4 regions of the Bacillus sp. JJ1562 genome follow, and region 2 is predicted to be linked to each of the others. Evidence: riboswitches for the same ligand, from Rfam matches in the RefSeq annotation. Region 2 holds a riboswitch; each other region holds the start of a gene.
The links. A riboswitch is a leader RNA that binds a small molecule or an ion and turns the genes downstream of it on or off. The one in region 2 is predicted to bind S-adenosylmethionine.

Region 1: linked by a shared signal. The riboswitch ahead of V7097_RS13030 (methionine ABC transporter ATP-binding protein) and the one ahead of V7097_RS05575 (PLP-dependent aspartate aminotransferase family protein) in region 2 are both predicted to bind S-adenosylmethionine.
Region 3: linked by a shared signal. The riboswitch ahead of V7097_RS16440 (carboxymuconolactone decarboxylase family protein) and the one ahead of V7097_RS05575 (PLP-dependent aspartate aminotransferase family protein) in region 2 are both predicted to bind S-adenosylmethionine.
Region 4: linked by a shared signal. The riboswitch ahead of V7097_RS00210 (aliphatic sulfonate ABC transporter substrate-binding protein) and the one ahead of V7097_RS05575 (PLP-dependent aspartate aminotransferase family protein) in region 2 are both predicted to bind S-adenosylmethionine.

Annotation. Positions count from the first base shown of each region.
Region 1 is NZ_JBALOQ010000019.1:58,974-62,113, forward strand. It holds gene V7097_RS13025 (methionine ABC transporter permease) at 1-332, opposite strand, end outside; gene V7097_RS13030 (methionine ABC transporter ATP-binding protein) at 325-1,350, opposite strand; SAM riboswitch class I at 1,483-1,589, opposite strand; gene V7097_RS13035 (O-acetylhomoserine aminocarboxypropyltransferase/cysteine synthase family protein) at 1,694-3,016, opposite strand; SAM riboswitch class I at 3,096-3,140, opposite strand, start outside.
Region 2 is NZ_JBALOQ010000008.1:18,773-21,912, forward strand. It holds gene xylB (xylulokinase) at 1-824, shown strand, start outside; SAM riboswitch class I at 927-1,033, shown strand; SAM riboswitch class I at 1,313-1,425, shown strand; gene V7097_RS05575 (PLP-dependent aspartate aminotransferase family protein) at 1,523-3,140, shown strand, end outside.
Region 3 is NZ_JBALOQ010000024.1:132,259-135,398, reverse strand. It holds gene V7097_RS16450 (immunity 22 family protein) at 49-423, shown strand; TPP riboswitch at 702-802, shown strand; gene tenA (thiaminase II) at 898-1,578, shown strand; SAM riboswitch class I at 1,698-1,804, shown strand; gene V7097_RS16440 (carboxymuconolactone decarboxylase family protein) at 1,938-2,606, shown strand; gene V7097_RS16435 (hypothetical protein) at 2,920-3,140, shown strand, end outside.
Region 4 is NZ_JBALOQ010000002.1:23,946-27,085, reverse strand. It holds gene V7097_RS00215 (ABC transporter permease) at 1-163, opposite strand, end outside; gene V7097_RS00210 (aliphatic sulfonate ABC transporter substrate-binding protein) at 212-1,207, opposite strand; SAM riboswitch class I at 1,333-1,442, opposite strand; gene V7097_RS00205 (DoxX family membrane protein) at 1,791-2,294, shown strand; gene V7097_RS00200 (hypothetical protein) at 2,342-2,491, opposite strand; gene V7097_RS00195 (aldo/keto reductase) at 2,594-3,140, shown strand, end outside.

The sequences.
Region 1 (3,140 bases), on a different contig from region 2:
GGTAATGCGGCATTTGGTCCTAGCATTGAACCCACTACAATTTTCGTGAAAGGTATTAATAATACAATAAGGATAATAAATGGTATGGATCGAAAAATATTAACAAGTGCAGATACAATTCGATTTACTACAGAGTTTTCCCACGCATTCCCTTTATCCGTTAAAAAGAGAACCAATCCTAAAAATAGACCTATTATAAAGGTTGCGAGCACCGAAATCCCAGTCATATATAAGGTCTCTTGGGTTGCTTCCCAGAGATTTCCCCAATTCAATGCTTGATAATCATTAACCAGTTTTTCCCATTTAAGAAGTTCCTGGAATTGTTCAAGCATTTTCAATCACCTCAGCTTCTACTCGTTGTTCCCGAATAAATTCAATGGCTGAAGTGACCTCATTCAAATCACCAGCAAGATGAATAAATAATGTTCCATAAGATCCATTTTGGGTTTGTGAAATCTTTCCTTGTAAAATATTTACTTCAACCTTATAGTCTCGGATTAAAGAAGTGATTAATGGTTTTTCTGCATCTTCCCCAACAAAAGTGAGCTGAACCACTCTTCCATTTGGATAACGTTCAAGCAAATGTTCAATCATTTCTTTTGTTTCCTCAGGCTCTGTCACTTGCTGCACGAAACGTTTTGTTATTTGAGCTTGAGGCTTTTTAAATACATCTAGAACTCGCCCTTGCTCGACAATCACTCCATTTTCCATCACGGCAACACGGTGACAGATTTTGCGTATAACATGCATTTCATGGGTGATTAACACAATTGTTAATCCTAAACGTTCATTAATATCGACAAGTAAGTCTAAAATCGAGTCAGTAGTTTGTGGATCTAGCGCAGATGTTGCTTCATCACAGAGCAAAACTTTCGGGTTGTTCGCAAGTGCTCGTGCTATTCCTACCCTTTGCTTTTGACCACCACTAAGCTGTGAGGGATATGCATCTTCTCTTCCTTCTAAACCAACTAGCTTAATAAGCTCTGTAACTCGTTCTTCCCGTTTGGCTTTTGGGACTTTTGCGATTTCTAGTGGAAATGAAATATTCTCTCTCACTGTTCGCGACCATAAAAGGTTAAAGTGCTGAAAGATCATGCTTATTTCTTTACGTGCCTCACGTAATGCTTTTCCTTTAATGGAAGTGATATCATGACCGGCAACTGAAACTGTTCCTTCAGTCGGTGCTTCAAGTCCATTCAACAAACGAATGAGTGAGCTTTTACCAGCGCCACTGTACCCGATGATCCCAAAGATTTCACCTTCATTAATCTCCAAGTCAATATCATCAACGGCTGTCACAGAATTTGTTTTGGTTTTATATATCTTCTTAACATTTTTTAGTGTTATCACGTAGTTTCACCTTCTATCCAAAGAAATCCAAAAGATAACTATGTTTAGTTTATGCGATGAAAAAAGTAATTACTAATTGAAAAAGCCTTTCTGCAATAAAAGAGCAGAAAGGCATAATCTAGCGGGTCCTTTCTCTCATCTTCCAAAGCCTTTGCTTTGTGTGAATTGGCACCTTTTCAACTGATGTTGACGGTTGCTGGGTTTCATCGGGCACATCCCTCCACCACTCTAAATAAGAGTAATCAACTTTATTTACTTTTTTATCGTACTAAACAACTTGAAAGTTATCTTATCACCTCTAAGGCATAAGTGTCAATGAAAATATGTGACTAATGTACCAAAGTTAAACTGTTGGCAAAGGTAAAACTGAACTTGTTCCATTTGCTGTTTTAATGGCTTGCTCTAGATCCTCTAAAATATCTTCAATATTTTCAATTCCAACAGATAAGCGAACTAAGTCTTCAGAAACACCAGACAACTTTAGATCTTCCGGACTTAATTGCTGATGTGTTGTGCTTGCTGGGTGAATGATTAAACTCTTTGCGTCACCAACGTTTGCAACATGTGACCAAAGCTCAACATTATTGATTAGCTTCTCACCAGCTTCTCTTCCGCCTTTTATACCGAAAATAATAACTGAGCCTGCACCTTTTGGTAGGTATTTATCAGCTAATTGCTTGTTAGGGTGATCGTCTTCACCAGGATACAATACCCAGTCAACCCCAGGATGGTTTTTAAGATAAGAAACCACTTTTTTCGTATTTGCAATATGCTCCTTCATTCGAACGTGTAATGTTTCAAGACCTAGGTTAAATTGGAATGAATTATAAGGACTTAGAGCTGGACCTAAATCACGAAGAAGTTGAACTCTTGCTTTGATAATATATGCAACTGGCCCTAACGCTTCAGCAAAGACCAAATCATGGTAGCTTGGATCTGGTGTTGTAAATCCAGGAAATTTTGGTGAATTCCAATCAAATTTACCACCATCGACGATAATTCCACCCATTGTTGTTCCATTACCTAGTAACCATTTTGTAGCAGAATGAACAACAATATCTGCCCCATGTTCAATTGGTCTACACAAGTATGGTGTTGCAAATGTATTGTCAATAATTAGCGGAATTCCTGCTTCATGGGCAATGTTTGCAACAGCTTCAATATCAAGGATATCTAAGCTTGGGTTTCCGATCGTTTCAGCAAAGATCGCCTTTGTATTTGGCGTAATGGCTTGTCGGAAGTTTTCAGGATTTGTTGGTTCTACTAAATGTGTCTTAATTCCATATTTAGGAAGCGTGTTAGCGAATAAGTTATAAGTTCCACCATACAGGGTAGAAGCAGATACAATCTCATCTCCTGCACCAGCAATATTCAGAATCGCTGTTGTAATTGCAGCCATTCCACTTGAGACTGCTAATGCACCAACTCCACCCTCTAATTGTGCAACTCTTTCTTCAAAAACAGTTGTTGTTGGGTTGTGGATACGAGTATAAATATAACCATTTTCCTTTAGACCAAATAGATTTGCTGCATGTTCGGTTGAATTAAATTTATATGCATTTGATTGATAGATTGGAACTGCTCTTGCTCCAGTTACTGGATCAGCTTCAAGACCCCCATGTATCGCGATTGTTTCGGGTCTATAATTTTTTTGTTTTTCACTCATTTGAATCTCTCCCTCTGTTTTTATGTTTATAAAAATATAAAAACCTCTTCGATAAGAAGAGGTGTATGTACGGTTTCTCTTCTTATCTTTCAGACAAACTAAGTCTGATGGATTTAGCACCGTG
Region 2 (3,140 bases):
CTGGTCTTTCTAGGGAAACTAAGGTTTTTGCTGGAGGAGCTGATAATGCTTGTGGTGCAATCGGTTCAGGCATTTTATCAGAAGGGAAAACCCTTTGTAGCATCGGAACTTCAGGTGTTGTTTTGTCTTATGAAGAGCGCAATGACCTTGATTTCGAAGGCAAGGTTCACTACTTCAATCATGGTGAGGAAAATACATATTATACGATGGGCGTGACTCTTGCGGCAGGCTTTAGCTTAAGTTGGTTCAAGGATACTTTTGCAAAGGACGAAGCTTTTGATCATTTTTTAGAAGGTGTCGATGAAGTGCCAGCTGGTAGCAATGGTCTATTATTTACTCCTTACATCGTTGGGGAGCGGACCCCTCATGCAGATTCAAACATTCGAGGCAGTTTTATTGGTATTGATGCATCCCATGAACGAAAGCATTTTGCACGTGCAGTTCTTGAAGGTATTACATTTTCGTTAAACGAGTCCATTGAGATTTTTAGAAACAGTGGAAAAACAATTGATACCATTATTTCAATTGGTGGCGGTGCGAAAAACGAAACTTGGCTACAAATGCAGGCTGATATTTTTAATGCGAAAATAGAAAAATTAACTTCTGAACAAGGTCCTGGAATGGGGGCGGCAATGCTTGCTGCATATGGATCTGGCTGGTTTACCTCATTAAAAGAGTGTGCCGGTGCATTCCTCGAAACCTCCAAAACATATGAACCAATTCCAGAAAATGTGGAGGCATATCAGAAGCTATTTGCAATCTATCAACAGGTTTATACACAAACAAAGACACTAAATGAAAGATTGAAAGAGTTTAGGAAGTAAAAACGTAACCCTAGTTAGATTATTTAAAACTTTATAAAAATCCATTGACTAAATCATCTAAAATGTTTAACATTTCTAATATATAGTCAAATAATGCAATTCTTCTTATCAAGAGAGGTGGAGGGGCTGACCCTGTGAAACCTCGGCAACCAGCATTTGAATGCACGGTGCCAAGTTCAGAGGAAGTATTTCTATTCCGAAGATGAGAAGGCGGTCGTATGATGAATGTGTATATTCTTGCACCCCTTCTGTATTCTTACAGAAGGGGTTTGTTATTTTTACCAAAATCTGCGCTTATCAATAAATTGCGAAAGAAAATTGGGTGGATAGGATGCCACATTTCCTTGTTGTAACAAGAAATAGGGTGGCGTCAATTTTATAAAAAAATAAATTTTTCAAAAAATACATTGACTGAAAAAACAAACTATTCTATAATACTTTATAAAGTTGAAGAATTAACGTATTAGTGCGTCAATTTAATAAAAGATTTCTTATCCAGAGAGACTGAGGGAACAGGCCCGAAGAAGTCCGGCAACCTTCAAGTGAAAGCTTGAAAAGGTGCTAATTCCTGCAGATGCGCTCAGCATCTGAAAGATAAGATGAGGCCCCCTCTTCTTATGTTGAGGGGGCTTTTTATTTACATAAAGTAAGTACTTATCTAGCAAATTTGTAAAAATATAAATTTGGAGGTCAAAATAATGACAAAACAATATGAAACGTATGATGATGAGACGATACTTTTACATGGAGGTCAATCACCAGATCCGACAACTGGTTCACGAGCAGTACCAATTTATCAAACAAGTTCATTCGTATTTCATAATACTGACCATGCTCAAAGTCTTTTTAGTCTTGATGAGTCAGGGAATATTTATTCTCGTATTGGTAACCCAACTGTTGATGTGCTTGAGAAACGAATTGCGTTATTGGAGGATGGTGTCGCAGCTGTAGCAACATCTTCGGGAATGGCCGCGATTGCTCTCTCCATCATGAACGTTGCGGAAGCAGGAGATGAAATTGTAGCAGCTTCAAATTTATATGGCGGAACTTACAATCTTTTCGCTGTTACACTACCGAAATATGGAATTAAGACTCATTTCGTTGATCCAACAGATCCTGAGAATTTTAGAAAAGCTATTACGCCGAAAACAAAGGCTGTATTTGCTGAAACCATTGGAAACCCAAGCTTGCATGTATTAGATATTGAAGCAGTATCAGCAATTGCACATGAAAATGGAGTACCGCTCATTATTGATAACACATTTGCATCACCATATCTATGTAAACCAATCCAATGGGGAGCGGATATTGTGATTCACTCCGCAACAAAGTGGATTGGCGGACATGGGACAACGATTGGTGGAGTTGTAGTTGACGGTGGACGTTTTAATTGGAACAGTGAGAAGTTTCCAGGTTTTACTGAGCCAGATTCAAGCTATAACGGAATTCGATATGCGAATGAATTCGGGACTTTAGCATTTAGTACAAAGCTTAGAGTTCAGCTTTTAAGAGACTTTGGTTCATCTTTAAGTCCACATAGTGCATTCCTATTGATACAGGGTCTTGAAACATTACACCTGCGTATCGAAAAGCATAATGAAAATGCATTACGTGTTGCAAATTTCCTAAAAGAACATCCTTCGGTCGAATGGGTATCCTACCCTGGTCTTGAAGAACATCCAGCCCATGAGCTAGCAACCAAATATTTACGAGATGGTTTTGGTTCTATCGTAAACTTTGGTATTAAGGGTGGTAGGGATATTGGTAAAAAGGTTATTGATAATATTGCATTATGGTCACATGTGGCAAATGTTGGTGATGCGAAATCACTTATTATCCACCCTGCATCAACAACCCACCAGCAGTTAAGTGCGGAAGAGTTAGTAAAAACAGGAGTTAGTGAAGAGTTAATCCGACTATCGGTTGGAATTGAATCATACCGTGATTTAGTAAATGATTTGGATCAGGCATTTTATGAAGCGACAGGAATTTCATCAAAAGGTGAACAAAAAGGCGATACAGCGGTTAACGATGAGGGAGTAATACGCTGGGCACTTCAATCTACATTTATTCGCGAAGAGGTTGAAGGAAAGGAAGTTCAGCGCGCCAAAACAATTGCTGTCGTTGGTCTAAGTGGAAATCCAGCCCGCCCAAGTTACAGACTTGCACGGAAAATGCAGCGTCTTGGTTATAAAATTATACCTGTTAATCCAAGAGAAACAGAAGTACTTGGAGAGCAGGCATATCCAGATCTAACTTCTATTCCGTTTAAGGTTGATATCGTTCAAGTATTCAGAAGTCCTGAAGCGGCGATTG
Region 3 (3,140 bases), on a different contig from region 2:
GTTTCGTCTTTACCCGAAGGTCTTAGATTAAAATAGGAGGATACTATAATGGAAAAACAAGGATGGGTTTCTATTTGGTTAGGTAATATTAAAGAAGAGGACTCTATAGGAGAGTATGTAGATTTATCGTATGATGAGGATGGCGAGTCTGTCCCTTCCAAATTTTTTATCGATTTTAATATTGATATGGATGAAACAGATGAGGATACTATAGAAAAAGCGGTATATAAGAATAGTAGTAATGATATTTCCACATTATTAGACGGTTGTTCGTATGAAGAAATTATCATCCCAAAAATTAAGAATAGTATAGACTTAAAAAAATCATATAATGCAGTAATTCTGATATACAATTTTGAGTATAACAATGAAATTACTTCAACTGATGCTTTTGATTTTATTACTGCTACAAATTATGAGTAAGAAAACACTTAATAAGTATGGAGAATAGACATATTTGATGGGTAACACAGAGATAGTTTTTCTAGAAGAACTTCTTTACAATACAAATAATAATAATATTATCAGTGAGAAACAAGAACGTATTTCCTGATTTTGGTCAGTACATTAATTTGTCCAGAGAGTAAAGAAAACGTGTGTAAATCACTAACCAAAAGAATGAAATTATAAATGAAAGTTCCGAACATTTGCTTTTTTTCACCTGCTATGTTTAACTTATATCTAATAAGTTAATAATCTAACAATTCGACTAGGGGTGCATGAAAGTGCTGAGAGGTAGAAATATCGACCCTTTGAACCTGATCTAGGTAACACTAGCGTAGGGAAGTGGAGTTGGTAATATAAACGTATATTTATTGCCGAACCCATTCCTAGTCACTAGTGATGGGTTTTTGTTTTTTATCTCCCCGATGTCGAAAATAGAAAGGGGAAATAAAAGTGAGCAGTTTATTTACAGACCGTATATGGAATCGAGTAGAGCCGATTTGGAGTTCGTATTTGGAGCATCCTTTTGTGAAAGGGATTGGCGAGGGTTGGTTAGAAAAGGAAAAGTTCAAGCATTATATGAAGCAGGATTATGTATACCTGATAGAGTATAGCCGTCTATTTGCATTAGGGAGTGCAAAGGCTCCTGATCTAAAAACGATGTCTATTTTTGCAAATCTTTTGCATGGCACACTCGAGATAGAAATGGATCTTCACCGCCAATATGCATCAAAATTTGGTATATCTAATGAAGAGCTCGAGGCAACCAAGCCCGCATCGACTACGACTTCATACACAAGCTACATGCTGAATGTGGCACAACTTGGAGGGGTTGAAAATGTTGTCGCAGCTGTCCTTGCCTGTGCATGGAGCTATAGCTTTATCGGTAAAGAGTTAGTAACATGGCCAGGAGCCATTGATCATGAATTTTACGGTGAATGGGTGAAAATGTATTCATCGGATGAATTTACTGCGTTAGCTGAAGATTGTAAAAATCTAATCAATGAAATCGCAACTGGTAAACCAGAACGAGATTTAGCAGCACTTGAAGAAATCGTCGTCAAGACAAGCATGTTTGAATACATGTTTTGGGATATGGCGGAAAACCTAGACGAGTGGCCGATTAAACTATAAGTGTTAGATCTTATGATTAAAAGTAAAAAAACATTTTTCGAAATAATCCGATATTTACGTTGACAATCTTCTGTCAACTCAGGTAAGGTTATTAATAATACTAAATTAAATACGATTTTCTCTTATCAAGAGTCGGGGAAGGAACCTGGTCCGTTGATCCCGCAGCAACCGTTACTGAGAGTAACAAGGTGCTAATTCCAGCAAGCTAATGCTTGAAAGATGAGTTTGGATGTACATAGTGCCTCTTCCTCGTCGGAAGGGGCTTTTTGAATTTCGCAGTTTTTTTCATTTAAGGTGAGTAAATCCATAAGGAAAGTCGTATTTTAATTGGTGAATAATAGTAAAGGGAGAGATTTTTAATGTCAATAGCAAAAACTGATAGCTTGTATAAAAAGGAATATTTCGGAAGACTTCCGGAATTGAAAAAGTATGCACCGCAAGCCTTTCAATCTTTCATAAAGTTTGATAGCCAAGCTTTAGCTGCTGGAAGACTATCCGTGAAGCAGAAGGAATTGATTGCAGTGGCGGTAGCCCATATCACGGGTTGTCCATATTGCATTGACTTACATGTTGGGAATGCGAAAAAGAATGACTCTACTAGAGAAGAAGTGGCAGAGGCCATTTTTGTAGCAACAGCATTGAAGGCAGGTTCTGCTTTGGCACATGGCGTGAATGCACTAAATGCATATGATGGAAACGGCGATGAGGAGCTTTATAAAGCAGCCTATTTTGCAAGACTGAAAGAATTTGCTGACTTAAATGGTGAGGCATTTAAAGCATTTATTGATTTTGATACAAAATCTCTCAAAGTACAAAATTTAACAGAAAAGGATAAAGAGTTGATTGCGGTTGCTTCTGCACACACAACAGGCTGCGCGTATTGCATCGACCTTCATACGAAAAATGCCAAGAAGGCGGGTGCCGATTTGGAAGAAATCGCGGAAGCTATTTTCGTTGCTGTTGCATTAAAAGCAGGATCTGCGTTGGCACATAGTGTAAATGCACTCAATGCCTATGATGAGAAGTAATTTGACAATAATCTAATTGATGGGAAACACAAACTTTACTCCAAAGGTTTGTGTTTCCTTTTTTCATATTTTAATTATATACTTACTCCCACAATCCTCTCATAGCTGTAATTACCTCTTCAAAAACGATTTGATCAATCAATAATAATATATTAACTAAGATAAATTATTTATTGATATTCAATAAATAATATCTTATAATCAATATGACGCTTAATCAGTTATGGACGATATTTGAGAAAATCTTCAACATGCTGGCAGTCAGAAAATCACAGAACAAAAAGATATATAAACGAGAAAGGGATGTAGTTCTTTGAAATCAAAAACAAAACAATTACTTATTTCAGGAGTTGCAGCAGCAGCTATTTTTAGCTCGTTAGCGATTCCTCAGGTTCGAGTTGAAGCGAATCAATTTTTATCATTATTCAGAGTTAATGAATTTGAAATGGTGAAGCTGACCCAAAGTGATATAAGAGAGATTGAGAATTGGGTAAGTGAAAATAAAGAAGGAACTTTGGACCTAATGGGAATTGG
Region 4 (3,140 bases), on a different contig from region 2:
GCGCTTCAAGGACACCGATATGGCTTAAAAACTGCCAAATCACAAGTAAAATGGCAGGTATGATACTTCCAAGTAGGACTACCTTTACATTTCCTGATAAAACAAATTGTGTTTTCGACTTCACCTTAATTTGCCTTGATAACGCTTCGCCTTTTGTGTTCATGTTGCCTCCTCCTTTAGAGAGGGGGTGCCACTTAGAAAAATGGGCCCCTTATTGTTTTATTACTTTTTGCGCAAACGTCGGATTAATCAATTCTTCGATTACTTTTTCCAATTCAACGTCTTTTTTGATGATATCCTGTGCTTGAAGAACCTTACCCGCTTCCGTTAATGCCTCAATTTGAGATTCCCCTGGCACCGGATTAGAAAAATCATTGCGTTCATTTAATTGCTTGTGTGCTACATCAATATCAATATTTGCTGATTTTGCAAGAATTTCTGCAGCCTCTTCCGGATTTTCTAAAACCCAAGTACGAGCCTTTTCGTAAACTTCTATGACCTTTTCAACGTAACCGGGGTATTTTTCCGCAAATTCCGAGCGGACATTTAAAGTCCCATACGTATTAAAATCAGCATTGCGATAGAAAAGCTTCGCGTCTGTTTCTAATTCAACTCTTGCCATATGAGGATCTAGTCCTGACCATGCATCTACCTGACCAGATGATAAAGCCCCCGCTCCATCTCCATGCTGTAGATTGACAATCTCAACATCGGATGGACTTAATCCTTCCTCATCTAGGGCCCGCAATAGGAAAATATAGGGGTCAGTCCCGATGGTTGCGGCGACCTTTTTCCCTTTTAAGTCACTTACACTTTGAATCTTAGAATCTTTATTCGCTACAAGTGCAGTCCACTCTGGCTTTGAATAAATATAAACGGATTCAATCGGTGCACCGTTTGCTTTTGCCATTAAAGCAGCTGCCCCTGCAGATGAACCAAAATCAGCGCTTCCACTGTTCAAGAATTCGAGGGCTTTATTACTTCCCTGGCTAAGAACAAACTCAACCTTAATTCCTTCTTCCTTGAATGCTTCCTCTGCCCAACCAAATTCTTTTAACACAAGACTAGTTGGAGAGTAAAAGGCATAATCTAATGTAATTTTTTCTGGTTTTTTGTTCCCTTGGCTAGCTTTACCTGTGCTATCGGAACAACCGACAATCCCAATTAAAATCAGTGCTGCAATAAGAAATGTACCTATGTTTTTCATATCTCGTCTCCTCTTCACTCAGTATTTTTATAGAAAAACTCAAGATTATACTAATGTAATTCCAAACCTTCATCTTTTAAGCGATAGAAAAAGCCCTCTTCAATAAGAAGAGGGCTTTTTTCCTCCTCTTATCTCTCAGGTATTTATACCTGTTGGAATTAGCACCTTTTCAAGAATAATCTTGAAGGTTGCCGGGTTTCGTAGGGCCATGTCCCTCCACCGCTCTGGATAAGAGTCTTTATTAAATTAATACGTTCCTGTTTTGCTTTATAAAAGGATTATAGTATGTGAAAAATCTAAAGTCAAACACTTTTTTAAATATTTTACCTAATTGGAATATTATTTTGAATCCAAATCGTATCCCTATACCTATGTATTCTAAGCAAAAAAAAGACGTAAAAATATATTGTGTCTGATTTGTGAAGCCTATTGCTTTTACCAGAAATCCATTGTATATTAAGAGTGTAGAAAGTTAGTGAAAAACTTCACAAACAAACTACACAAAAGCTGGCAGCTAAGCACTCATATTTTTTTACAACAACTTGTGAAGAGTTTCACAAATCAATTATAAGGGGAGATTAGAATGAGAACATTCTTAAAAGGACCTAAAATGGCAGTTATTTGGACAGTATTACGAATTTGGTTAGGTATTCAGTGGATTGAAGCTGGTTTTCATAAAATTACTGGAGGATTTGACGCAGGCGGTTTCCTACAAGGCGCATTGGCTAAAGCAGGTGGTGAACATCCCGCGGTAGCAGGCTGGTACGCAACATTCCTTGAAGGCTTTGCCCTACCAAATGTTGAAATAATCAACGTGCTTATTCCTTGGGGCGAATTCCTAGTAGGTCTTGGATTAATTGTAGGTGCTGCTACTATCCCAGCGTTACTTGCAGCAGGATTCATGAACCTTAACTTCTTACTTGCTGGAACTGTAAGCACAAACCCAGTACTGTACACAGTAACGGTTATTCTCCTATTCGCAGGCGCTGCAACTTACTACTACGGTGTAGACAGATTCGCAGTACCTTACCTTACAAAACGATTCAACGAGAAAAAAGCAACAAAAACAGCAGCAAACGTTGCGTAACTAATAAGAGTGTTCCTCCTAATCCAGGAGGAACACTTTTTTGTATTCTATTCGTCATCAATTTCGCCGTCACCAATTTCATCCTCTTCTTCGATTTCCTCGATGTCTTCGCCTTCTTCAGGCATTTCATCATCTCCGCAACCCATCAAGAAAAACATCGGGAACGACAATAGTAACAGCAGTAACATCCGTTTCATTACAAAACCCCCTTTTTTCTAGGCTTTCCTTTCAATATCGAAATATGTAGACTAGATAGTGGAGACAGTAACAGCAGTTCTAAAATTGGAGGTAAGTAAAACATGCGAAAAATAAAACTAGGAACTAGTTCACTTGAGGTACCAGTTGTTGCAGTAGGCTGTATGAGGATTAATTCTTTGGAAAAGCCTGAAGCAGAAAAGTTTGTTCAAACAGCTATAGAAATGGGAGCAAACTTCTTTGATCACGCCGATATATACGGAAAAGGTGCTTGTGAGGAAATCTTTGCAGATGCGATACATATGAATGATGATGTGAGAGAAAAAATCATTCTTCAATCCAAATGTGGCATTCGAAAAGGAATGTTTGATTTTTCAAAGGAGCATATCCTTAATTCTGTTGATGGAATTTTAAAACGACTCAATACGGATTATCTTGATGTCTTACTTTTACACCGTCCTGATGCCCTTGTTGAGCCAGAAGAGGTTGCAGAAGCATTTGACCAATTAGAGTCTTCTGGAAAGGTTCGTCATTTTGGAGTTTCTAATCAAAAGCCTATGCAAATCCAGTTACTTAAAAAATATGTGAAGCAGCCAATTGTTGCGAATCAACTCCAATTAAGCATCCCAAATGCCCATATGATTGCAAATG